DNA from 4 places in the Rhizobium etli CFN 42 genome. Region 2 is predicted to be linked to each of the others. Evidence: predicted binding sites of a transcription regulator. Region 2 holds the regulator's gene; each other region holds the start of a gene.

The links. Region 2 encodes LexA, which represses DNA repair genes until DNA is damaged. Its sites were predicted from a motif close to TGTTCNNNNTGTGTTCNG; they were not measured.
Region 1: RHE_RS02895 (ATP-dependent helicase) is a predicted target of LexA. The motif match lies at 1,227-1,244, and genes of this name have one in related genera.
Region 3: RHE_RS02075 (DNA recombination protein RmuC) is a predicted target of LexA. The motif match lies at 2,364-2,381, and genes of this name have one in related genera.
Region 4: recA (recombinase RecA) is a predicted target of LexA. The motif match lies at 2,738-2,755, and genes of this name have one in related genera.

The regions. Positions count from the first base shown of each region.
Region 1 is NC_007761.1:595,597-600,784, reverse strand. It holds gene RHE_RS02910 (DUF982 domain-containing protein) at 30-275, shown strand; gene RHE_RS02905 (hypothetical protein) at 502-759, opposite strand; gene RHE_RS02900 (hypothetical protein) at 923-1,189, shown strand; gene RHE_RS02895 (ATP-dependent helicase) at 1,292-3,352, shown strand; gene RHE_RS02890 (MBL fold metallo-hydrolase) at 3,479-4,417, opposite strand; gene RHE_RS02885 (enoyl-CoA hydratase/isomerase family protein) at 4,660-5,188, opposite strand, start outside.
Region 2 is NC_007761.1:2,009,987-2,015,174, reverse strand. It holds gene eno (phosphopyruvate hydratase) at 1-393, opposite strand, end outside; gene kdsA (3-deoxy-8-phosphooctulonate synthase) at 535-1,380, opposite strand; gene RHE_RS09850 (VOC family protein) at 1,377-2,273, opposite strand; gene lexA (transcriptional repressor LexA) at 2,470-3,189, shown strand; gene RHE_RS09840 (ComEC/Rec2 family competence protein) at 3,170-5,188, opposite strand, start outside.
Region 3 is NC_007761.1:423,543-428,730, reverse strand. It holds gene RHE_RS02090 (FitA-like ribbon-helix-helix domain-containing protein) at 1-39, opposite strand, end outside; gene def (peptide deformylase) at 105-620, opposite strand; gene RHE_RS02080 (globin-coupled sensor protein) at 719-2,215, opposite strand; gene RHE_RS02075 (DNA recombination protein RmuC) at 2,414-3,634, shown strand; gene RHE_RS02070 (ribokinase) at 3,714-4,613, shown strand; gene RHE_RS02065 (methyl-accepting chemotaxis protein) at 4,853-5,188, shown strand, end outside.
Region 4 is NC_007761.1:2,421,140-2,426,327, forward strand. It holds gene alaS (alanine--tRNA ligase) at 1-1,379, opposite strand, end outside; gene recA (recombinase RecA) at 1,535-2,623, opposite strand; gene RHE_RS11875 (carbohydrate kinase family protein) at 2,838-3,797, shown strand; gene RHE_RS11880 (pseudouridine-5'-phosphate glycosidase) at 3,887-4,813, shown strand; gene cckA (cell cycle histidine kinase CckA) at 4,952-5,188, opposite strand, start outside.

The DNA.
Region 1 (5,188 bases), 1.4 Mb from region 2:
AGTTCTGTCGAAACCCTGGAGGAGCATCGATGGCAACTGAAAAATGGCACGACCCGGTCAAGGTCGGTTTCGAAGGCGCTGACCTCAGAACCGTCAACGGGCCGTTCGATGCGCTGAAATGTCTGGCGGATCTCTGGCCGAGCGCGCGCGGACTGCATTATATCAAGGCGCGCAGCACCTGCCGGGCAGCACTCGACGGGCGCAAGAGCGTGGAAGAGGCGAGAGCCGAGTTCTTGGCGGCGGCCGAAGAGGCGAAGCTGAAGCTGCTGCATTAACGCGCCAGGGAACGTCCGGCTGTTTTTCGATCTGTTCGGCAAAGCGTGCCAGAACGAGACATTGTTTAATTTTCAGTTAACCCTGGATCGAGCAGTGCCGGGTTTTGGCGTAAAGGGCGTTGCGCCCGGGATAGCTGTTTCGATAGAAAACACGTAGCCATCATGATGATGGTCAGAGGCTCGTCACCGGAAAAGCCGGCGAGCCTCGTTCGGACAACCCCGTTTGTCAGCAGCCCACGTCGCCGGCATTCTCCACCTCGACATAACCGACACCGATGATCGTGCCGTCAGCCGCGCGGATGAAGGACGGCAGATAATGCGGCTCGACCGGCTGGCAGGCGACGGTGGCGGTATAGTCGTTTAGGGCGATCTGATCCTTCGGCAAGGCGGAATAATCCGTGCCGGTCTCAAGCGAGGCATGGGCCGAGCCAGCAAAGACGCCGATGATCAGGGTGGACGCCCAGAGGCGAAGAAGCGTTTGCATGAGGGTCTCCAGCGTTTCAGATCCGGCATTTCAACCCCTCGGAAGGCGTTTGGTTCCGTTGCCATGCCATGTGCCAGTGATATCCTCGCGGACTGCGGTGCTGCACCTTGGCGGAAGGCGCCGCCGTTCCATATCTGGCTGCAGTCTGAGAGGAATGACGACTATGAAAGCGCTACTGCCCGCCCTTTTCGCCGGCGCCCTGCTGGCCGGCTGCTCCTCGGCCGACAGCCCGGCGCTCGAACCCATCCCCGGCAGCATCACCTATGGCGGCCAACCGCGCACCAAGCTCACCAAATCGCCGGTCGGCAGCGCCGTCTACAACCAGTTCTACAATGAGACGGGCCAGCGTGTGGAGGAAACCTATATTCTCCAGCCGGACCGCAGCCTGAAGCTGGTGCGGCGCGAGGTGGGACCGGACTTCCCCGATTGAGGATCGCCGCGCCGCAGACTTGACAGCGGCCGAATTCGCGAACATTCAAGGAACATCTAATCTTCTCGCAGTGATTCTGCGGGAGCCCGACCGGACGGCTGGATGTATCTCGAAAAGCTCAATCCGCAGCAGCGCATGGCCGTCGAGCATGGCACGCTCACCGACGGCAGCCATATTGCCGGGCCGCTGCTGGTCATTGCCGGCGCCGGCTCCGGCAAGACGAATACGCTGGCGCATCGGGTCGCCCATCTGATCGTCAAGGGCGCCGATCCGCGCCGCATCCTGCTGATGACCTTTTCACGCCGGGCCGCCGCGGAAATGGCGCGGCGCGTCGAGCGCATCTGCCGCGACGTGCTCGGTTCGAAGACCGGCGTCATGGCGGATGCGCTCACGTGGTCCGGCACCTTCCACGGCATCGGCGCGCGGCTCTTACGCGAATATGCCCAGCAGATCGGCCTCGATGCCGATTTCACCATCCATGACCGGGAAGACAGCGCCGACCTGATCAACCTGATCCGGCACGATCTCGGCTTCTCGAAGACGGAAAGCCGCTTTCCGGCCAAGGGCACCTGCCTTGCCATCTATAGCAGGGCGGTGAATTCGGAGACCGCGCTCGACCAGGTGCTGCGCGACGCCTTTCCCTGGTGCGCGGCGTGGGAGAAACAGCTACGTGAGCTTTTCGCCTGCTACGTCGAGGCGAAGCAGGCCCAGAATGTGCTCGATTACGACGACCTCTTGCTCTACTGGGCGCAGATGGTCGGCGAAAGCGTGATTGCCGAGGATATCGGCAGTCGCTTCGACCATGTTCTCGTCGACGAATACCAGGACACCAACCGGCTGCAGGCCTCGATCCTGATGGCACTGAAGCCGCAAGGCCAGGGGCTGACGGTCGTCGGCGACGATGCGCAGTCGATCTATTCCTTCCGTGCAGCGACAGTCCGCAACATTCTCGATTTTCCCGCGGCCTTCAGTCCGCCCGCCGATATCGTCACGCTCGACCGCAACTATCGCTCGACGCAACCGATCCTGACAGCCGCCAACGCCGTCATCGATCTCGCCTCGGAGCGCTTCACCAAGAATCTCTGGACCGAGCGGCAATCCTCCGAGCGGCCGCGCCTAGTGACGGTCCGCGACGAGACCGACCAGGCGCGTTACGTCGCCGAGAAGGTGCTCGACCATCGCGAGGAAGGCCTCAAGCTCAAACAGCAGGCGGTGCTGTTCCGCGCCTCGCATCACAGCGGGCCGTTGGAGGTCGAGCTGACCCGGCGCAACATTCCCTTCGTCAAGTTCGGCGGACTGAAATTTCTCGACAGCGCCCATGTGAAGGACATGCTGGCCGCCCTTCGCTTCGCGCAGAACCCCCGCGACCGGGTGGCGGGCTTCCGGCTGATGCAGATCCTGCCCGGCGTCGGGCCGTCGACGGCGCAGAAGGCGCTCGACCTGATGTCCGAGGACGCGAGCCCGCTATCGGCGCTGGCCGCCATGCCGGCGCCGCCGCGCTCCGGCGAGGATTGGACGGCATTCGTTTCGATGCTGCAGGAGATGAAATCCGGCAAGGCCGGCTGGCCGGCGGAAATCGAGCTGGCGCGGCAATGGTACGCGCCGCATCTGGAACGGCTGCATGAGGACGCGGCGACGCGGCAGGCCGATTTGTTGCAGCTCGAGCAGATCGCCGGCGGCTATGCCTCGCGCGAGCGTTTCCTCACCGAGCTCACGCTCGATCCGCCGGATGCGACCAGCGACCAGGCCGGCGTGCCGCTGCTCGACGAGGACTACCTCATCCTCTCGACCATCCATTCGGCCAAGGGCCAGGAGTGGACGAGGGTCTTCATGCTGAATGTCGTCGACGGCTGCATTCCGAGCGATCTTGCCGTCGGCGCCACCGCCGAAATCGAGGAAGAACGCCGGCTGCTCTATGTGGCAATGACACGCGCCCGCGATGGTCTCGACCTCGTCGTGCCGCAGCGCTTCTTCACCTATGGGCAGAATGCGCAGGGCGACCGGCATGTCTATGCTTCGCGCAGCCGATTCATTCCAGCGACCCTGCTGCAATTCTTCGAGGCCTGCAGCTGGCCGCAGGTGAAATCCGATGCCGCGGCGCAAGCCCAGGCGCGGCAGGTGCGCATCGATGTCGGCGCCCGCATGCGCGGCATGTGGCGATAATGCATGTCGCCCGGAAGTGTGCAGCAGTTCCGGGACAGCGACATGCATAAAACCAAAGACCAAAGCGCGCCGCACGGAATCCGATCCGTGCGGCGCGCCTTGCTTCGGCCCTGACGTGACGGGCGGTCAGTAGTCCCAGAACACCGGCACCCAACGGAAGACGTCACCGTCGACCGCCACCCGGCCCACTGACGGGAACGGCAGGTGGGTGGCCACCAGTTGTTCGCCGTTCGCCGCCAGCTCCTTGAGAAGATCGATGCGAACGCGAGCGGCCTCCTCGGGATCGTGTTCGAAACCATTGTACCAGTCGGGGTGCTCGAACCCGACCGCGAACACGGCATCGCCGGCGAATGTCAGACGGTCGCCGCCGGATGCCAGGCGGACCACGCTATGTCCGGGGGTATGGCCGCCGGTGCGTTGGACGACCACACCCGGCGCCACCTCGGACCGCTCGTCGAACAGGTTGAGATGGTTGCCGTACTCGCTGAGGAATCGCTTTGCCGTTGCCCGAAGTGCATCGGGAAAGCCGGGCGGCATGGATACGTGGCTGAAATCGGGCGCCTCCCAGAACTTGGTCTCCGCAGCCGCCACGTGGATCCTGAGATCGGCACGCAAGCGGTCCTTCACGCCATCGACCAGCAGCCCGCCGATGTGATCCATGTGCAGGTGGGTGAGCACCACGTCGGTCACCGATGCCAGATCGACGCCGGCGCCCTCCAATCGCTTGATCAACTGCCCGGCCCGCGGCAAGTTCAGGTCCGGATCCAGACCAAGCCCGGCGTCGATGAGGATGGTCTGCCCGCCGCTGCGCACGAGGACCACGTTCAACGCCCAGTCGAAAGCGTCTCGCGGCAGGAACATATCGTCCAGCCAGACTGCCCGGTCAGCCGCGTCGGCGTTATGTCCCAGCATCGTCGTCGGGAGCGGCAACACGCCATCGCTGATGATCAGCACTTCAATTTCGCCGATCCGCACCGCATAGCGCGACGGAACCAATTCTTCGGACTTCGGCCTGCCAGGCTCCTGCTGACCAGTCGTACGGGGTTTTGCTTCTGCCTGCGACATGATGCGCTCCTGTTTGTTGGTGATCGAGAGATGTCGAATAGGGTCACGTCGCGGACCCTAAGCCGAAGCGTGGTTGGCGGTCGATCAGTTCAAAGGAGAGGGAAAGCTAGGCTTTAGCACAGGCCGGCCTACGGTCTCGGCGCGTCACGCCGAAGACTTGGTGTAGCAGAGGCTGGCATCAGGACGCAGAGGCTCTCGCCCGCCGCAGATGCCGCGCATTCAGCATTCAGGGGATGACAGCATCAGAGCAAAAGCGGCGGCTCGGCCGGTTTCAGGAAGTTCTCGACCGTTTGCGCCTTGACAGCCTCGACAGAGGCCGGCGACCATTTCGGATTGCGGTCCTTGTCGATGACGGCGGCGCGGATGCCTTCGAAGAAATCGGGATTATCCAGCATCTGCAGGCAGGCGCCGAGCTCGCGGCCGAGACATTCGGCGAGCGAGCCGCTGCGGCGGCCGGCTCTCAGGAGCTGCAAAGCGAGCTTCAGGCTGGTCGGCGAGCGCGTCAGCAGCACGCGGCGCGTCTCAGCGGCGAATTCGCCATCCTCCCCGGCGAGCGCCGCCAGAATCTCCTCGACGCTGTCGAATCGGAAAGCGCGGTCGATCATAGTCGAGTTGTGCCGCAGTCGGCTCTCGCCCGGAGGCTCTGCGTATACTTGCAGGACGCCATCGACATCACCCGACGAACTGCCGCGCGGCAGGCCCGACAATGTCTCGATCACTTCTGCGAGCCGCGACGAGGCGATCTGAAGATCGGCAAGGTGGGCGTATATC
Region 2 (5,188 bases):
ACGGTAGAGCGGCAGGCCGGAGGCCTGGGCGGCCGCCTTGGCGACGGCGAGCGACACGCCGAGGATAGCGTTGGCGCCGAGACGCGACTTGTTCGGCGTGCCGTCCAGCTCGATCATGATGTTGTCGATCTGGATCTGGTTTTCCGCGTCGATGCCGCCGATCGCGTCAAAGATCTCGGTGTTGGCGGCCTCGACGGCCTTTTCGACGCCCTTGCCGAGATAGCGCTTGCCGCCGTCGCGGAGCTCGACCGCCTCATGCGCGCCCGTCGACGCGCCCGAGGGAACGGCCGCGCGGCCCATGCTGCCGTCTTCGAGATAGACGTCGACTTCGACGGTGGGGTTGCCACGGCTATCGAGGATCTCGCGGGCGATGATATCGGTGATTGCAGTCATGGATTCTTCCTGCTCGGTGGGTGATCAAACGTTCGAAGCCTGTCATAATCGAAGGCGTGTAAATTACAATGCCGCAATTATCAGCCTTCGAATCGGCGTTCCCAAGTGGCCTAGACCACGATCATGTCATCCTGTTGAAGGTCAGGCCTTGGCGACCGCATCAAACGCAAGCAATTTCTCAAGCAGCCGCGGCATGTCCTTGAGATAGACCATGTTCGGGCCGTCGGACGGTGCGTTGTCAGGGTCCTGGTGTGTTTCGAGGAAGACGCCGGCAATACCAGTCGCCACTGCTGCGCGTGCCAGCGTCTCGACGAATTCGCGCTGACCGCCCGAGGATTCGCCCTGCCCGCCTGGCTGGGCGACGGAGTGGGTCGCATCGAAAATGACGGGCGCGCCCATCGCCGTCATGATCGGCAGCGAGCGCATGTCGGAAACCAGCGTATTGTAGCCGAAGGAGGCGCCGCGCTCGCACAGCAGCACGTTCGGATTGCCGCTGGCATTAAGCTTCTTCAGGACGTTCTTCATATCCCAGGGGGCGAGGAACTGGCCTTTCTTGACGTTGACGACGCGGCCGGTGCGGGCGGCGGCGATCAGAAGATCGGTCTGGCGGCAGAGGAAGGCGGGGATCTGCAGAACGTCGATCACCTCCGCCACCTCGGCGCATTGCTCGGCGGTGTGGACGTCGGTCAGGACGGGAAAGCCGAATTCCTTCTTCAGGTCGGCGAAGACCTCCATGCCCTTTTCAAGCCCGATGCCGCGCTCGGCCGAGAGCGAGGTGCGGTTCGCCTTGTCGAATGAACTCTTATAAACGAGGCCGACGCCGAGCTTTGCGCAGAGCTCCTTCAGTGTGCCGGCGACCATGAAGGCGTGATCGCGGCTCTCCATCTGGCAGGGGCCGGCGATCAACGACAGGCGGCCTGCATTGGAAAAGGTGACCTGGCCTTCGCCTTCGCCAATCTTGACCTCGGAATTGGTATCAGTGCTCATCGTGGTTCCTCGAAGGCAAAAAGCACGCCCTGCCCGGGCGTGGGCTTCACCAGAATGCGGTTGTTCTTGCGTGTGTATGTCACCCCGTTAGCAGCCAAATGCGCTTCTGTCACGGCAAGATCGGCGACGCTGAAAAGGATTGCCTGACCGCGCAGGCCACGATCGGCGGCGGAAACGACAAGCTCGAAATAAGCCTCCAGCCCTTCCGGTGTCATCAGGCTGATCTTGGCATTCGAGGCGGCGATCTTGATGCCGAAACCGGTTTTCTCCACCGCCGTTTGCCCGACCGCAAGACCAACGAAGGCGGCAAATGCCGCCGGGTCCGGCGTACAAACCGCGATTTCGGCAATGCCGGTCACGCCATTGGCATGTGTCTCCAGCGTGCCGCGATCGGCGGGGAAGGCATTGATGCGCTGACAGGTAAAGAGAAAGAAGTCGGGAGCGCGCAGATCGCCTGAAAAGGCCAGTTTGAAGCTGCCGACGCTTTCCGAACCGTCGGGCATCCGCAGCGGCCGGCTGAACTGCAACATCTCGCCGGCACTCGCTCCGTTGCCGACGAATCGCCGATGATCCAGGCCGGCATCCTCGGTGAGAAAGGCCAGCGCCGAAAGTCCCTCCTCGCCGCAGCGGAAGCGGAAGGCGCGATTGCGGGCGATGAAGACGTTGCCCTGGCGGGCCGCTGCCTCGCTCTCCTCGACGCTCGCCACACCAAGCGGCTCGATATACGTCTTGTCTGCGAAGAAGACGCAGGCATTCTCCGTTCCGAAGGGATGACGCGCATCGGCGGCGACGGTGAAGCCGAGTTTGCCGAGCCTTTCGCGCGCCAGCTCGATATCGACGACCGGAAGTACCACGTGATCCAGCGGATGCGGCTTAGCGGAATGTGCGATCATGATATCCCTCCTGACACGCCAAGAGATGTGCGACAGCACTCCCCTCAATGCAAGACGTGTGTGCCAATCCGGCCAATGAAAATAAGAATCTCGACGAGTTGGCGCGAAGTTTTACGGAAATTTAGCTACTTGCGGAACACATATGGAACAGATAGTGTCTGTTCTGGATTTGTTTCAATCACGGGGTCTGACGTCGATGCTCACGCGCAAACAACAGGAGCTTCTCCTTTTCATCCATGAGCGCATGAAAGAATCCGGCGTTCCTCCTTCTTTCGACGAAATGAAGGACGCCCTGGATCTAGCCTCGAAATCCGGAATCCACCGGCTGATCACGGCGCTGGAGGAACGCGGCTTCATTCGCCGCCTACCGAACCGCGCCCGGGCGCTCGAGGTGATCAAGCTTCCGGAGGCCTATAATCCCAGCCTTCAACCGCGTCGCGGTTTTTCGCCGAGCGTCATCGAGGGCAGCCTTGGCAAGCCCCAGCCGGTCGCCGCCCCCGCTGCGCCAAAGCCGGTCGCCGACAATGGCAACTCCATCTCCGTGCCGGTCATGGGACGTATCGCCGCCGGCGTTCCGATCTCGGCGATCCAGAACAACACGCACGACATCGTCGTTCCCGCAGATATGCTTGGCTCCGGTGAGCACTATGCGCTGGAGGTCAAGGGCGATTCGATGATCGACGCAGGCATCTTCGACGGCGACACCGTGATCATCCGCAACGGCAGCACCGCCAGTCCCGGCGATATCGTCGTTGCCCTCGTCGATGACGAGGAAGCAACGCTGAAGCGTTTCCGCCGCAAGGGTGCCTCGATCGCGCTCGAGGCCGCCAATCCGGCCTACGAGACCCGCATTTTCGGGCCCGACCGCGTCAAGGTGCAGGGTAAGCTCGTCGGCCTCATCCGCCGCTATCACTGACGCTGGACGGGCCGGAATCGATGAAACGGTCGTTGCGCCAATCATAGGCGCGATGGCGCTTCCATGGTCGCGACAAAGCATCGAAGGCGGTGGTGACCTCCAGGCCACTGTCGGCGAAACGCAATTCGAGCGAACCGGTCCTGCGCAGCGTCTCGCCGGTAAACAGCGCCGCACCCGAGCGGCAGCTGGCGAAGCGCAGGCGCACCGACGTCACGACGATATCGCCGGCATCGCAGGCCGGGCCGAGATAGGCGGCATTCTCGATGACGGTGACGACGTGACCATTTGCAAGCCTCGCTGTGCACCAGGCTTTCTTTACGCAGGAAAAACGCTCCGCCTCACCCTCCGCTGCGGCCGTCCGGATGGCGATCCTCGCTTCGTTCTGCTGCTCGCGGGAAAGCCTGAGGCGCCTGTCTTTTTCCTCCGGGACTGCAGGACCATCCAACATTTTCGGCGGATGGTGCGTCGGCAGAACCAGCGCTCTCTGCCACTGGCTGAAGATGAAGTCCGATGGCCTTTCACGGTTGGAGGCGAGCGCGGCCGTGGCGACGACTGCGACGAGAGCGCCATCTTCCGAAATCACCAGATGGGGTGGCCGGGATGCCGGTAGAACCAAGACGGTAACCGTCGAGACGGCGATAAGGGCGGTCCCCACGTGGCGCAGGCGCGTCCGCAGTAGGCTCATCAGCAGGAAACCTGCCACGGCCACCGAGAAGTACCAGCCGGGCAAACGACCGATGTCGATATTCCCGCCCCAGCCGGATATCGTCTTTGCCACCGCGATCACCAGATCGAGGCCGAATCCGACCACCTTCCAGGGTAAGGTATCCAGGCCGAAAGGCATGAGCAGCATCGCTAACAGCCCGGCCGGCATGACTATGAAGGAGATGATCGGCATGGTTGCGAGGTTTGCGGGGAGCCCATAGGCCGTCAGCCGATGAAAATGCTCGATCGAAAACAGCGCCGTCGAAAAGCCCCCGATGAGCGAGGTCAGGAAAACGCCGCCGAAGAAACGCACGACGGCAACAACTGGGCGCAGGGCCGGCATTTTCAGCAAGGCGTTTTGGCGAACGGGCCGGTCCTTCCACAGCTGATAAACCGATACCAGTGCCAAGGTCGCGGCAAAGGACATTTGAAAGCTCGGGCCCAGGACTTCGGAGGGCGAAATTGCGATGATAACAAGGGCGGAAAGAGCGACATTGCGCAGACTGATCGACGGCCGGTCGAAGAAGACGGCAACCAGCATGATGGCCATCATGATGAAGGCGCGTTCTGCCGAGACGGCGAAACCCGAGATTAGGAAATAGGCCGAGACGGCGATGAGCGCGCCGGCGGCGGCGAACTTCTTGGTCGGATGTGCCTGGGCGACGCCGGGAAAGAGGCTGAGCAGCATCCGGAAGCCGACGAAGAAGATGCCGGCCGACAGTGCCATGTTGAGACCTGATATAGCGATGATGTGGGCAAGGCCCGACTGACGCAGCGCCTCTGTCGTCTCATTTGAAATGGCGCGCCGCTCGTCCGTCACGAGAGCGGCGGCAAAAGCGCCCGTGTCGCCGGGCAGGATCGAGCGTATGCGATCGCCGATGCCGCTGCGTAGCCGATAGAGCCGTTCGAGCAGAGCATCGGAAGTCCATCTCGCCCCCGGCGGCTCCACCTGCGGATCGAGCTTCGTCGGCGCGCCGTAGAAGAAGCCGTTCGCACCAATGCCATCGAAATAGGCACCGAAGGAAAAATCGTTAAGCGCGGGCAGCGCCGGGCCCGCCGGCGGTGTCAGCCGTGCCCTGCCGGTGATGATGTCACCGATCTCGAAAGGCGCATCGGCGCCGCGGGCGATCACGGTTATACGCCTCGGCGGCCGCTTAACCTCCGGCTCCGCAGTGCCGGCGACGGCAAGAATATAGCGCCACCGCCCGCGGTCGTCGCCTTCACGCCGCTCGACGCGGCCGGTCACCGTCGTCGTCACCGATGAATCGAGTATGACAGTCGACGCCCGCCAACT
Region 3 (5,188 bases), 1.6 Mb from region 2:
CATTGCATCAGGAACATCGCGAATAAGCAGGTCACCCATTCGGCACCTCCATCATGATATCGGTGATATCATAGTGCCTCGCCGGCGCATTTTCAACGCAACACTCAGAGCGCCTTGGACTTCGCCGCCTTGGTGAACTTCTTGATCACCATCTCCCGCTTCAGCCGCGAGATGTGGTCGATGAAGAGCACGCCGTTCAGATGGTCGATCTCGTGCTGCAGGCAGGTGGCGAGCAGCCCATCGGCCTCCACCATCTGCTCCTTGCCCTCGCGATCGAGATACTTGACCGAGACGGTAGCCGGGCGCTCGACCTCGGCATAATAATCCGGAATCGACAGGCAGCCTTCCTCATAGACCGAGCGGTCGTCGGAGGATTTGACGATCTCGGGATTGATGAAGACCTGCGGCTGCTTTTCCTCGCCCTCGCGGGAGACGTCAATGACCAGCATGCGGCGCGGCACGCCGATCTGGATTGCGGCAAGGCCGATGCCCGGCGCGTCGTACATGGTTTCCAGCATGTCGTCGGCAAGGCGCTGCAGGTCGGCATCCACACGCTCGATCGGCTTGGAGAGCTGACGGAGAACGGGGTCGGGAAGAATGATGAGTGGCTTGATGGTCATGGGCGTTCCCATAACCCATCTTTTCGCGCTATGGAATTATCCGGCGGGCGGCGAAGACGCTTTTTTGCATCCCCGCCCGGAATTTCGCCATATTCGCATCAAGCTGCCCGGCGAGCAGTGATGGCAGCATGGGCTTCCGGCCGGGCACGGAAGCGTCGCAGCAGCTCGATCAGGTGGTCCACCTCCTCCTTGAGGCGACCAGTTTCCGCCGAAGTGCGCTCGACCATGCCGGAATTCTGCTGGGTGATCTCGCCCATGCTGCGGATTGCCACGCTGACCTCGTTGACGCCGGTCGCCTGATCGCGGGCGGCAGCGGCGATATCGGCGACGAAGCGGTTGATGATGTCGATGCGGCCGATCATGTCATTCAGCGCTTCGCCGGTGCTGGAGACGATGCCGACACCCTCATTGACCTGGGTCGAGCTCTGCGAGATCAGGTTCTTGATCTCCTTGGCGGCTTCGGCCGTGCGCTGGGCGAGTTGGCGGACTTCCTGGGCAACGACGGCAAAACCCTTGCCAGCATCGCCGGCACGTGCTGCCTCGACGCCGGCGTTCAGCGCCAGAAGATTGGTCTGAAAGGCGATCTCGTCGATGACGCCGATGATCTTGGAAATTTCCGTCGAGGATTTCTCGATGCCGGCCATCGCCGAGACGGCGCTGGTGACGAGTTCACCCGAATTCTTCGCCTTCTGCTGCGTCTCGCGTACGGCGTCCGAAGCTTTCTCGGCATTGGCGGCGGTCTGGCCGACGCTGACGGAAAGCTGCTGCAGGGCAGCCGAACTCTCCTCGACGCCCGCCGCCTGCTGGGCAGTGCGCAACGCCAGGTCGTTGGTCGCATTGGAGATGACGTCGGCGCCATTCATGATATGGCCCGACGTGTCGCGCACCGACGCGAAGGACTGGCGAAGGGCCTTGACGGCACGATTGTAATCCTCGGCCATCTGCCGGAAATTGCCTGGCAGGTCGGATGGCAGAGTGGCCTCGAGATCACCGCTCGACAGCGCCTCCAAACCGCGGCGCAGTTGGTCCAGCGCCATCGCCTGATCAGCTTCGGCCTGGGCACACTGCTCTTCCAGAGCCTGGCGTTTGGCTTCAAGAGTCTCGAGATAGACCGAGATGGAATAATCGATGTCGAGCATGCCTGATTTGATGACGGCCGACAGCTTCTCGGCCAACTGCCTGCCCTGCTGGCGCGCGAAGACCGACGGCCACTGCTTCTCCATGATGCCCTTGACGAGTTCAGACATAACAAGGGCGTAGCCGCCGATATACCAGCGCGGCTCCAGCCCGATGCGGGCATGCGTGCGGCCGACCGCGGTCACGCCGTCCACATAGGTTTCGTCGAAGGCGCCGCTGGCAAGCTTACCCCAATGATCTTGCTGGCGCTTCTTCGCATGGGCGACATGGTTCTTATCAGAAAAAAAGCCTGAGACGGCGGGGGTCCTGGCGACTTTGGCATAAAACTTATCGAGGGCAGCGCCGATCAGCTCTGATATGACGGGGCTGAGATCCCGCATCGACCGGCGCGCCGCCTCGTCCAATTCGATGAAATCGAGGCGCTGTCTGAGGGCACTATCAGTCTGCTGGGATGTCATGGAAATCTCTGTACTTGGCGCAACGGCGCGGGAGGGAATTCTGCGGCACAGATTTTGGTCAATATGGTTGAACAATGGTTAAATAGGCCGCGATTTTCCGCATCGGCGAGGAAAAAGGCGACATGGGGAAATTGAGGATCGCCAAATTCGTTCACGTTTTGATCTATATATTGCCGCATCTTCTGTTATGGTTGCGGCATGACCGTTCATTCCGAATCGCTCGCCCTCTCCGTCGTCTCGCTCAGTCCGGCCGTGCTGGCGCTTGCCGGCGGCGTTCTCATCGCCTTCGTGCTTCTGGTGATCATCCTTCTCTTGCGCGGCGCCAGCCTCCGCCGCGAGCAGGCAGAGGAGGCGAGCCTGCGGGCTGGCGAAAGCGAGGCCCGCATGGCCGAGCTTCTGAAGATCCAGGCGGAGATGCAGGGCCGCATCACGGCGATGGCCGAGGTCTTCGGCGCGCGGCAGAGCGAGCTCAACCAGGCAATCAGCCAGCGTCTCGACGGCATGTCGCAGCGCGTCAGCTCGACAATTACCGAGCAGACGAAATCGACGCATGAGAACCTGCAGCGGCTGCAGGAGCGACTGGCGGTCATCGATGCCGCGCAGAACAACATCCAGACGCTCGCCAAGGACGTCGTCGGACTGCAGGCGATTCTCTCGAACAAGCAGACGCGTGGCGCCTTCGGCCAGTCGCGGATGGAAACGATCGTCGCCGACGGCCTGCCAATGGGCGCTTATGCCTTCCAGCAGACGCTCTCGAACGGCTCGCGGCCGGACTGCACCATCCGCATGCCGAACGGCGCGCCGCCGCTTGTCATCGATGCGAAGTTCCCGCTTGAAGCCTGGAACGCCATCCGTGACGCCGGCAGCCCCGAGGCCGCCAAAATTGCCGGCCAGCAGTTCCGCCGCGATCTAGAGATCCATATCCGGGATATTTCGGAGAAATATCTGATTCAGGGGGAAACCCAGGAGACGGCCTTTCTCTTCGTGCCGTCGGAATCGATCTTCGCGGAGATCCACGAGAACTTCGAGCCTCTGGTGCAGAAGGCACACCGGGCGCGCATCGTCATCGTCTCGCCGTCACTGCTGATGCTGTCGATCCAGGTCATCCAGGCGGTGCTGAAAGACCAGCGCATGCGGGCGCAGGCACATCTGATCCAGGGCGAGGTGGCGCTGCTGATGGACGATCTCGGCCGCCTCGACGAGCGGGTGCGCAAGCTGCAGGGCCATTTCGCCATGGCGCAGAAAGACATCGACATGGTCGTCACGTCAGCCGACAAGCTCACCAAGCGCGGCGCCAAGATCGAGGCGCTGGAATTCGAGGCAGGCGGCGAGGCCACGCCCGCCCGCGACGAGACCCCAGCCAAATCCGTGGAAAGCCGAACCGGCCTTCTAAAGCTTCGGGTGGTTGACGAGGAGTGACCGCTTCGGGCAGTGTCTCGCCCCATGAAATAGCAGGAGCATGATGTCATTTGCATGCTCCAACAGACGGGACAGCCTGATGATCACAGTTTTCGGATCCATCAACATGGATCTCATCGCCACGACCGAGCGACTGCCGAAGCCCGGCGAAACGGTGGCCGGCAACGGTTTTGCCACGGCCGCCGGCGGCAAGGGCGCCAACCAGGCGCTGGCAGCCCGTCGCGCCGGCCGCTATGTGCATATGGCCGGTGCCGTCGGCAAGGATGCTTTTGCCGCCGATGCTCTTGCCCTGCTCGATGAGGCGGGAACCGACCTCTCCCTCGTCAAGCATGTCGATGGTCCCACAGGCACGGCGTTGATCCTGGTCGGCGGCGACGGCGAGAACATGATCGCCGTGGTTCCGGGCGCCAACGGCATGGTCATGCCTGCGGATGCGCAAATCGCGATCGGCCGCATGAACGAAGGCGACATACTGATGTTGCAGCTCGAGGTGCCCGTCGCAGCCGTCGAACGCGCGCTCTCGGCCGCGCGCGCCAAGGGCATCACCAGCATCCTCAACCTCGCCCCCTTGATCCCCGATGCACCGCGTCTCGGTCGCCTGGCCGATATCGTCATTGCCAATGAGACCGAGTTCGAGCGGCTTGCCGGACAGAACGGCATGGACGCACAAGCGCGCGAGGCAGCGCTTGTACGCCTGCATCAGGAAACCGGCCAGACGCTGATCGTGACGCTCGGCGGTGACGGCGTCATCGCCATCCGGGACGGGGTCATTTCACGGGCGCAAGGGCTGGCGATCGATCCTGTCGACACGGTTGGAGCGGGAGACACCTTCTGCGGCTATTTCGCCGCCAGCCTCGACGGCGGACTCGATTTTCCGACGGCGCTGCGCCGGGCGGCGGTCGCCGGTTCACTCGCATGCCTCAAATCAGGCGCGCAACCGTCGATTCCTTTGAGCGAGGAAGTCGCAGACAGGATGTAGGCTGGCCTCCTTGCGAACGGTGGCCGGCCCCCCTTCAATTTCGAGGGGATTTCTGCGGCTCTCCTCACATAAACCACTAGAGTTTCACTCAAATTTAAGGGGTCTCCGGCGATCCTCCCAGTGATCGCCGGGTCTTCGCGCTTTGGATCCGCGGCTCATGCGGCTGCTCCATGACGGAGCCATGCCTTCGCTCCTGTGCCGAAGAATGGCCGTTCGGCGCATCCTTGCCCGAGGACCCCATGTTCATCTTTCGCATGAAATCGCTTGCAGCGAAACTTATCGTCATTACCGGCATCGCCATCGCACTTGTTCTCATCGTTTCGAATTTCTTCCTCATCGGCCAGACCCGGGATCGCGTCCAGACGCTGACGATGGATCAGGCCAGCCTCGAAGCAAAATCGATCGCCAATGAAATTGCCGCCAATGTCGGCGAGCTCGCCAGCGCCGCACGCAGCATGATGGGCGTCCTCGGCCGCGCCCATGACGGCAAGTCGCTCGACCGCAGGGGCATGATCAACGTGCTGAAAGCCAATCTCGAACAGAATGCCTTTGCCTTCGGCAGCTGGTTCTGCGAG
Region 4 (5,188 bases), 410 kb from region 2:
GTGTCGTAACCGAGGAACTCGGTTGCGCCATGCTTTTCCCTAAGCTCGAACCAGATGGTTTCCGTCGCCTTTTCGCCGGAGCCGGCCCAGTGCGAGCGGGCTTCGGCCTTCTGGCGCTGCATGGCATCGGTGAAGCCGGCGATGTCGACACCGATCTCGCGAGCGCGCAGGGCGTCTTGCGTCAGGTCGAGCGGGAAGCCGTAGGTGTCGTAAAGCTTGAAGGCGGTCTCGCCATCCAGCATGTCGCCCTTGTCGAGATCAGCGGTCGCATCCGAGAGCAGCGACAGGCCACGCTCCAGCGTCTTGCGAAAGCGGCCTTCTTCGAGCTTCAGCGTCTCCGAGATCAGCGCCTCCGCGCGCGCGAGTTCCGGATAGGCGCGGCCCATCTCCTGCACTAGCGTTGGCAGCAGCTTGTACATCAGCGGCTCCTTGGCGCCGAGAAGCTGGGCATGGCGCATGGCACGACGCATGATACGGCGCAGCACATAGCCACGGCCCTCATTCGACGGCAGTACGCCGTCGGCAATCAGGAAGGCCGAGGAGCGCAGATGGTCGGCGATGACGCGGTGGCTGGCGCTGCCTTCCGCCTTGACTCCTATCGTATCCTCGATGGTGCCGGTCAGCGTGCGGAAAAGATCGGTATCGAACACGCTCTGAACGCCCTGGAGGATGCAGGCCATGCGCTCCAGACCCATGCCGGTGTCGATCGACGGACGCGGCAGCGGATTGCGAACACCCGGCTCGGTCTGCTCGAACTGCATGAAAACCAGGTTCCAGAATTCCAGGAACCGGTCGCCGTCTTCCTCGGGCGAACCGGGAGGGCCGCCCCAGACATTCTCGCCCTGGTCGATGAAGATTTCCGAGCACGGGCCGCAGGGGCCGGTATCGCCCATCTGCCAGAAATTGTCGGAGGTCGGGATGCGGATGATCTTGTCGTCGGAGAAACCGGCGATCTTCTTCCACAAAGCCGCGGCTTCCTCGTCTTCGGAATAGACGGTCACCAGCAGACGATGCTTCGGCAGGCCGAACCCTTCGGTCACCAGCTTCCAGGCAAGCTCGATCGCATTCTCCTTGAAATAATCGCCAAAGGAGAAATTGCCGAGCATTTCGAAGAAGGTCAGGTGACGCGCGGTATAACCGACATTGTCGAGGTCGTTGTGCTTGCCGCCGGCGCGCACGCATTTCTGCGAGGTTGTCGCCGTGGCATAAGGACGCTTTTCAAGGCCGGTGAAGACGTTCTTGAACTGTACCATGCCGGCATTGGTGAACATCAGCGTCGGGTCGTTGCGCGGCACGAGCGGACTGGACGGAACGATCTCGTGGCCGTTCTTCTTGAAATAGTCGAGGAAGGTCGACCGGATATCGTTCACGCCGCTCATTCTATGCCCTTCAATGCTGCCGGAGGCAGATAAATTCAAATCCATCGGCTTTTAACGTTCGCCTCCGCCACTGTCCAGCCGACAAACAAAACCGGCCGCATTCTGATGAGGGAAGGCGGCCGGCTGACATATCAGATCAAGTTCAAGCGCGAAAATTACATTTCCGCGGCAGCATCGCCGTCATCGGCATCCGGACCGCCATTCTGCAGGAACCGGTCGGCGATCAGGCCGGCATTCTGGCGCAGCGCCAGCTCGATCTCGCGAGCGAGATCCGGATTGTCGCGCAGGAAGGTTTTGGCGTTTTCGCGGCCCTGACCAAGACGCTGGCTGTTATAGGAGAACCAGGCGCCCGACTTCTCGACGATACCGGCCTTGACGCCGAGATCGACGAGTTCGCCCGTCTTCGACACGCCTTCGCCATACATGATGTCGAACTCGACCTGCTTAAAGGGAGGCGCCATCTTGTTCTTGACGACCTTGACGCGCGTCTGGTTGCCGACCACTTCTTCGCGCTCCTTGACCGAGCCGATGCGGCGAATATCGAGGCGCACGGAGGCATAGAATTTCAGCGCATTGCCGCCGGTCGTCGTTTCCGGCGAACCGAACATGACGCCGATCTTCATGCGGATCTGGTTGATGAAGATCACCATGCAGTTCGACTTGGAGATCGAAGCGGTCAGCTTGCGCAGCGCCTGGCTCATCAGGCGGGCCTGCATACCCGGCAGGCTGTCGCCCATCTCGCCTTCGATTTCGGCGCGCGGCGTCAGCGCGGCGACCGAGTCGACGACGAGAACGTCGACGGCGCCGGAGCGCACCAGCGTGTCGGTGATTTCGAGCGCCTGCTCGCCGGTGTCTGGCTGCGAGATCAGGAGGTTCTGCAGATCGACGCCAAGCTTACGGGCATAGACAGGATCGAGCGCGTGTTCGGCATCGACGAAGGCGCAGATACCCCCCTTCTTCTGCGATTCCGCAATGGTCTGCAGCGCAAGCGTTGTTTTGCCCGAGCTTTCCGGCCCATAGATTTCAATGATACGGCCCTTCGGCAGGCCGCCAATGCCGAGCGCGATATCGAGACCAAGCGAGCCCGTCGAAACCGTCTCGATCTCGACAACGTTCTCGTTGGAACCGAGTTTCATGATCGAGCCCTTGCCGAACGACCGCTCTATCTGTGAGAGTGCCGCTTCGAGCGCCTTGCTTTTGTCCACCGATTTGTCCTCTACCAGCCGCAATGAATTCTGAGACATCCGATCCACCTTTAGGTTATTGAAGCCGCTCAAGCAATGTCGAGTTTGTACCCCATTTGTTCCATTCCCGCAATAGGCGTACAAACATTTGAAAGAAAAAGGTAAAACGGTCCGTGTTCTACATTTGTTTTATCGATGCAAAGCAACGGCTTAGGCACTACGCGCCAGCTTTGTCGCAGCAAGGCGGAATGCATCGATTCGCCTTTCGCGCGCTATGAGAGTGGATAAGTTAATGAAAAAGATTCTTGTTCTCGGCGGTGCCCATATCGACCGGCGCGGCCGCATCTCCGGCGAAACGGCGCCAGGCGCCAGCAATCCCGGCACCTGGTTCGAGGAGCCGGGCGGCGGCGGTTTCAACGCGGCGCGCAACCTTGCAAGACTGGGTTTTCACGTGACGATGATCTCGCCGCGCGGCGGCGACGCCACTGGCAAAATGGTCGGCGACGCTGCCGATTTCGCCGGCATCGACGACCGCCCCTTCGTCTTCCTCGATCGCAAGACGCCGAGCTATACGGCGATCATCGAAAAGAACGGCGACCTCGTGATCGCCCTTGCCGACATGGATCTCTACCGTTTCTTCGTGCCGCGGCGCCTATCCATCCGCTGGGTGCGCGAGGCCTTCGCCGCGCATGATTTCATTCTCGTCGACGCCAATCTGCCGGAAGAGACGATCGCGGCGATCGTCGCCAAGGCGAACTTCCTGGCCAAACCCGTCGCGGCCATCGCTATCTCGCCGGCCAAGGTGGTCCGGCTGAGACCCTGCATTGGGGATATCGACTATCTGTTCCTTAACGAGGCCGAAGCCGCTGCCGTTACCGGCGTGCAGCCGGAGGATTCGGGCGGTTGGCCGCCGCTCCTGAACGAGATCGGCATCAGAAACGCCGTCGTCACGCGCGGCCGGCGCGAACTCGTTGCGATTTGCAAAGACCGCGCCGTGGCGCTGCAGCCGCCAATCGCCGATACCGTCGCCGATGTTACGGGCGCCGGCGACTCCCTTGCCGCCGGCACGCTTGCCGCCTTGATATCGGGTCTGCCGCTGGAGGAGGCCGTTCGCCACGGCGCGGCGGCGGCAGCGCTCACGGTGCAGTCACCGCACGCCGTCAACGAAAATCTAACGCCGGCTCTCTTGAATGAGGCACTTGCCCTTGTTCCCGAGGTCAGAATTCTACATTGAAGCGACTGAATTATAGAGTTGAGCATGAAGCTATTCGAAAACCGCCCACGCTTTTCGGTATCATGCTCCGCCGATCACAGGACAAGATCATGACCAAGCCCATCTCCCCTCTTCTGCCGATCGCCTATTCGAAGGAGGTCGCCAGCGCCAAGCAGCGCGGCGCGCCGCTGGTGGCGCTGGAATCGACCATCATCACTCATGGCATGCCCTATCCCGGCAACATCGAAATGGCGCGCAGCGTTGAAACGATCATTCGCGAACAGGGCGCGGTGCCGGCGACGATCGCAGTCATCCACGGCACGCTGCATATCGGCCTTGAAGCCGCGCAACTGGAGCAGCTTGCCAAGGCAACCGAGGTGATGAAGGTGTCGCGGGCCGATCTCGCCTTCGCGATCGCCGAACGGCGCACCGGCGCCACCACGGTCGCGGCGACGATGATCGCGGCGGCCCGCGCCGGCATTCGTGTCTTTGCCACAGGCGGCATCGGCGGCGTGCATCGCGGTGCCGAGGAAAGCTTCGATATATCAGCCGATCTCGAGGAACTGGCCCGCACCGGCGTTATCGTCGTCTGCGCCGGCGCCAAGGCGATCCTCGACATTCCGAAAACTCTCGAAGTGCTGGAGACCCGCGGCGTGCCTGTGGTCACCTATGAGAGCGAAGAATTCCCCGCCTTCTGGTCGCGCTCCTCAGGCATCCGCAGTCCGCTGTCGCTGAACAGCCCAGCGGCCATCGCCAATTTCCAGACGGTGCGCGAACAGCTCGGTATCGACGGCGGCATGCTCGTCGCCAATCCGGTGCCGGAAGCCGATGAAATCGCCCGTGAGGAGATGGAGATCTATATCGAGCGGGCGCTTGATAGCGCCGAACGCGACGAAATCACCGGCAAGGCGGTGACCCCCTATCTGCTGTCGACCATCTTCGACCTGACGGATGGCCAGAGCCTGAAGACGAATATCGCGCTGGTGGAGAACAATGCGCGGCTTGCGGCGGAGATTGCCGTGGCGCTTGGTGAGTAATTTTTGACGGGCGGGCTGGTCCCGCCATGCAGATAGATAGTGCCGTGGGGCACCCCCTCTGCCCTTCCGGACATCTCCCCCACAGGTGGGGAGATTGGCTGGACAGCGTGCCCTCTCCGGAAACTATCAAAGCCGTAATTAGCTATCCAAGGTTTCCTTCACCACCACAGCAAGCTGCTTCAGCGAGAACGGTTTCGGCAAAAATCCGAATTTTGCATCCGGCGGCAGATTGCGGGCGAAGGCGTCCTCGGCATAGCCGGAGACGAAGATGAATTTCAGGTCGGGATAGTTCTTTCGCAGTTCGCGCAGCAGCGTCGGGCCATCCATTTCAGGCATCACCACGTCGGAAACGACGATGTCGACCTTGCCCTCAAG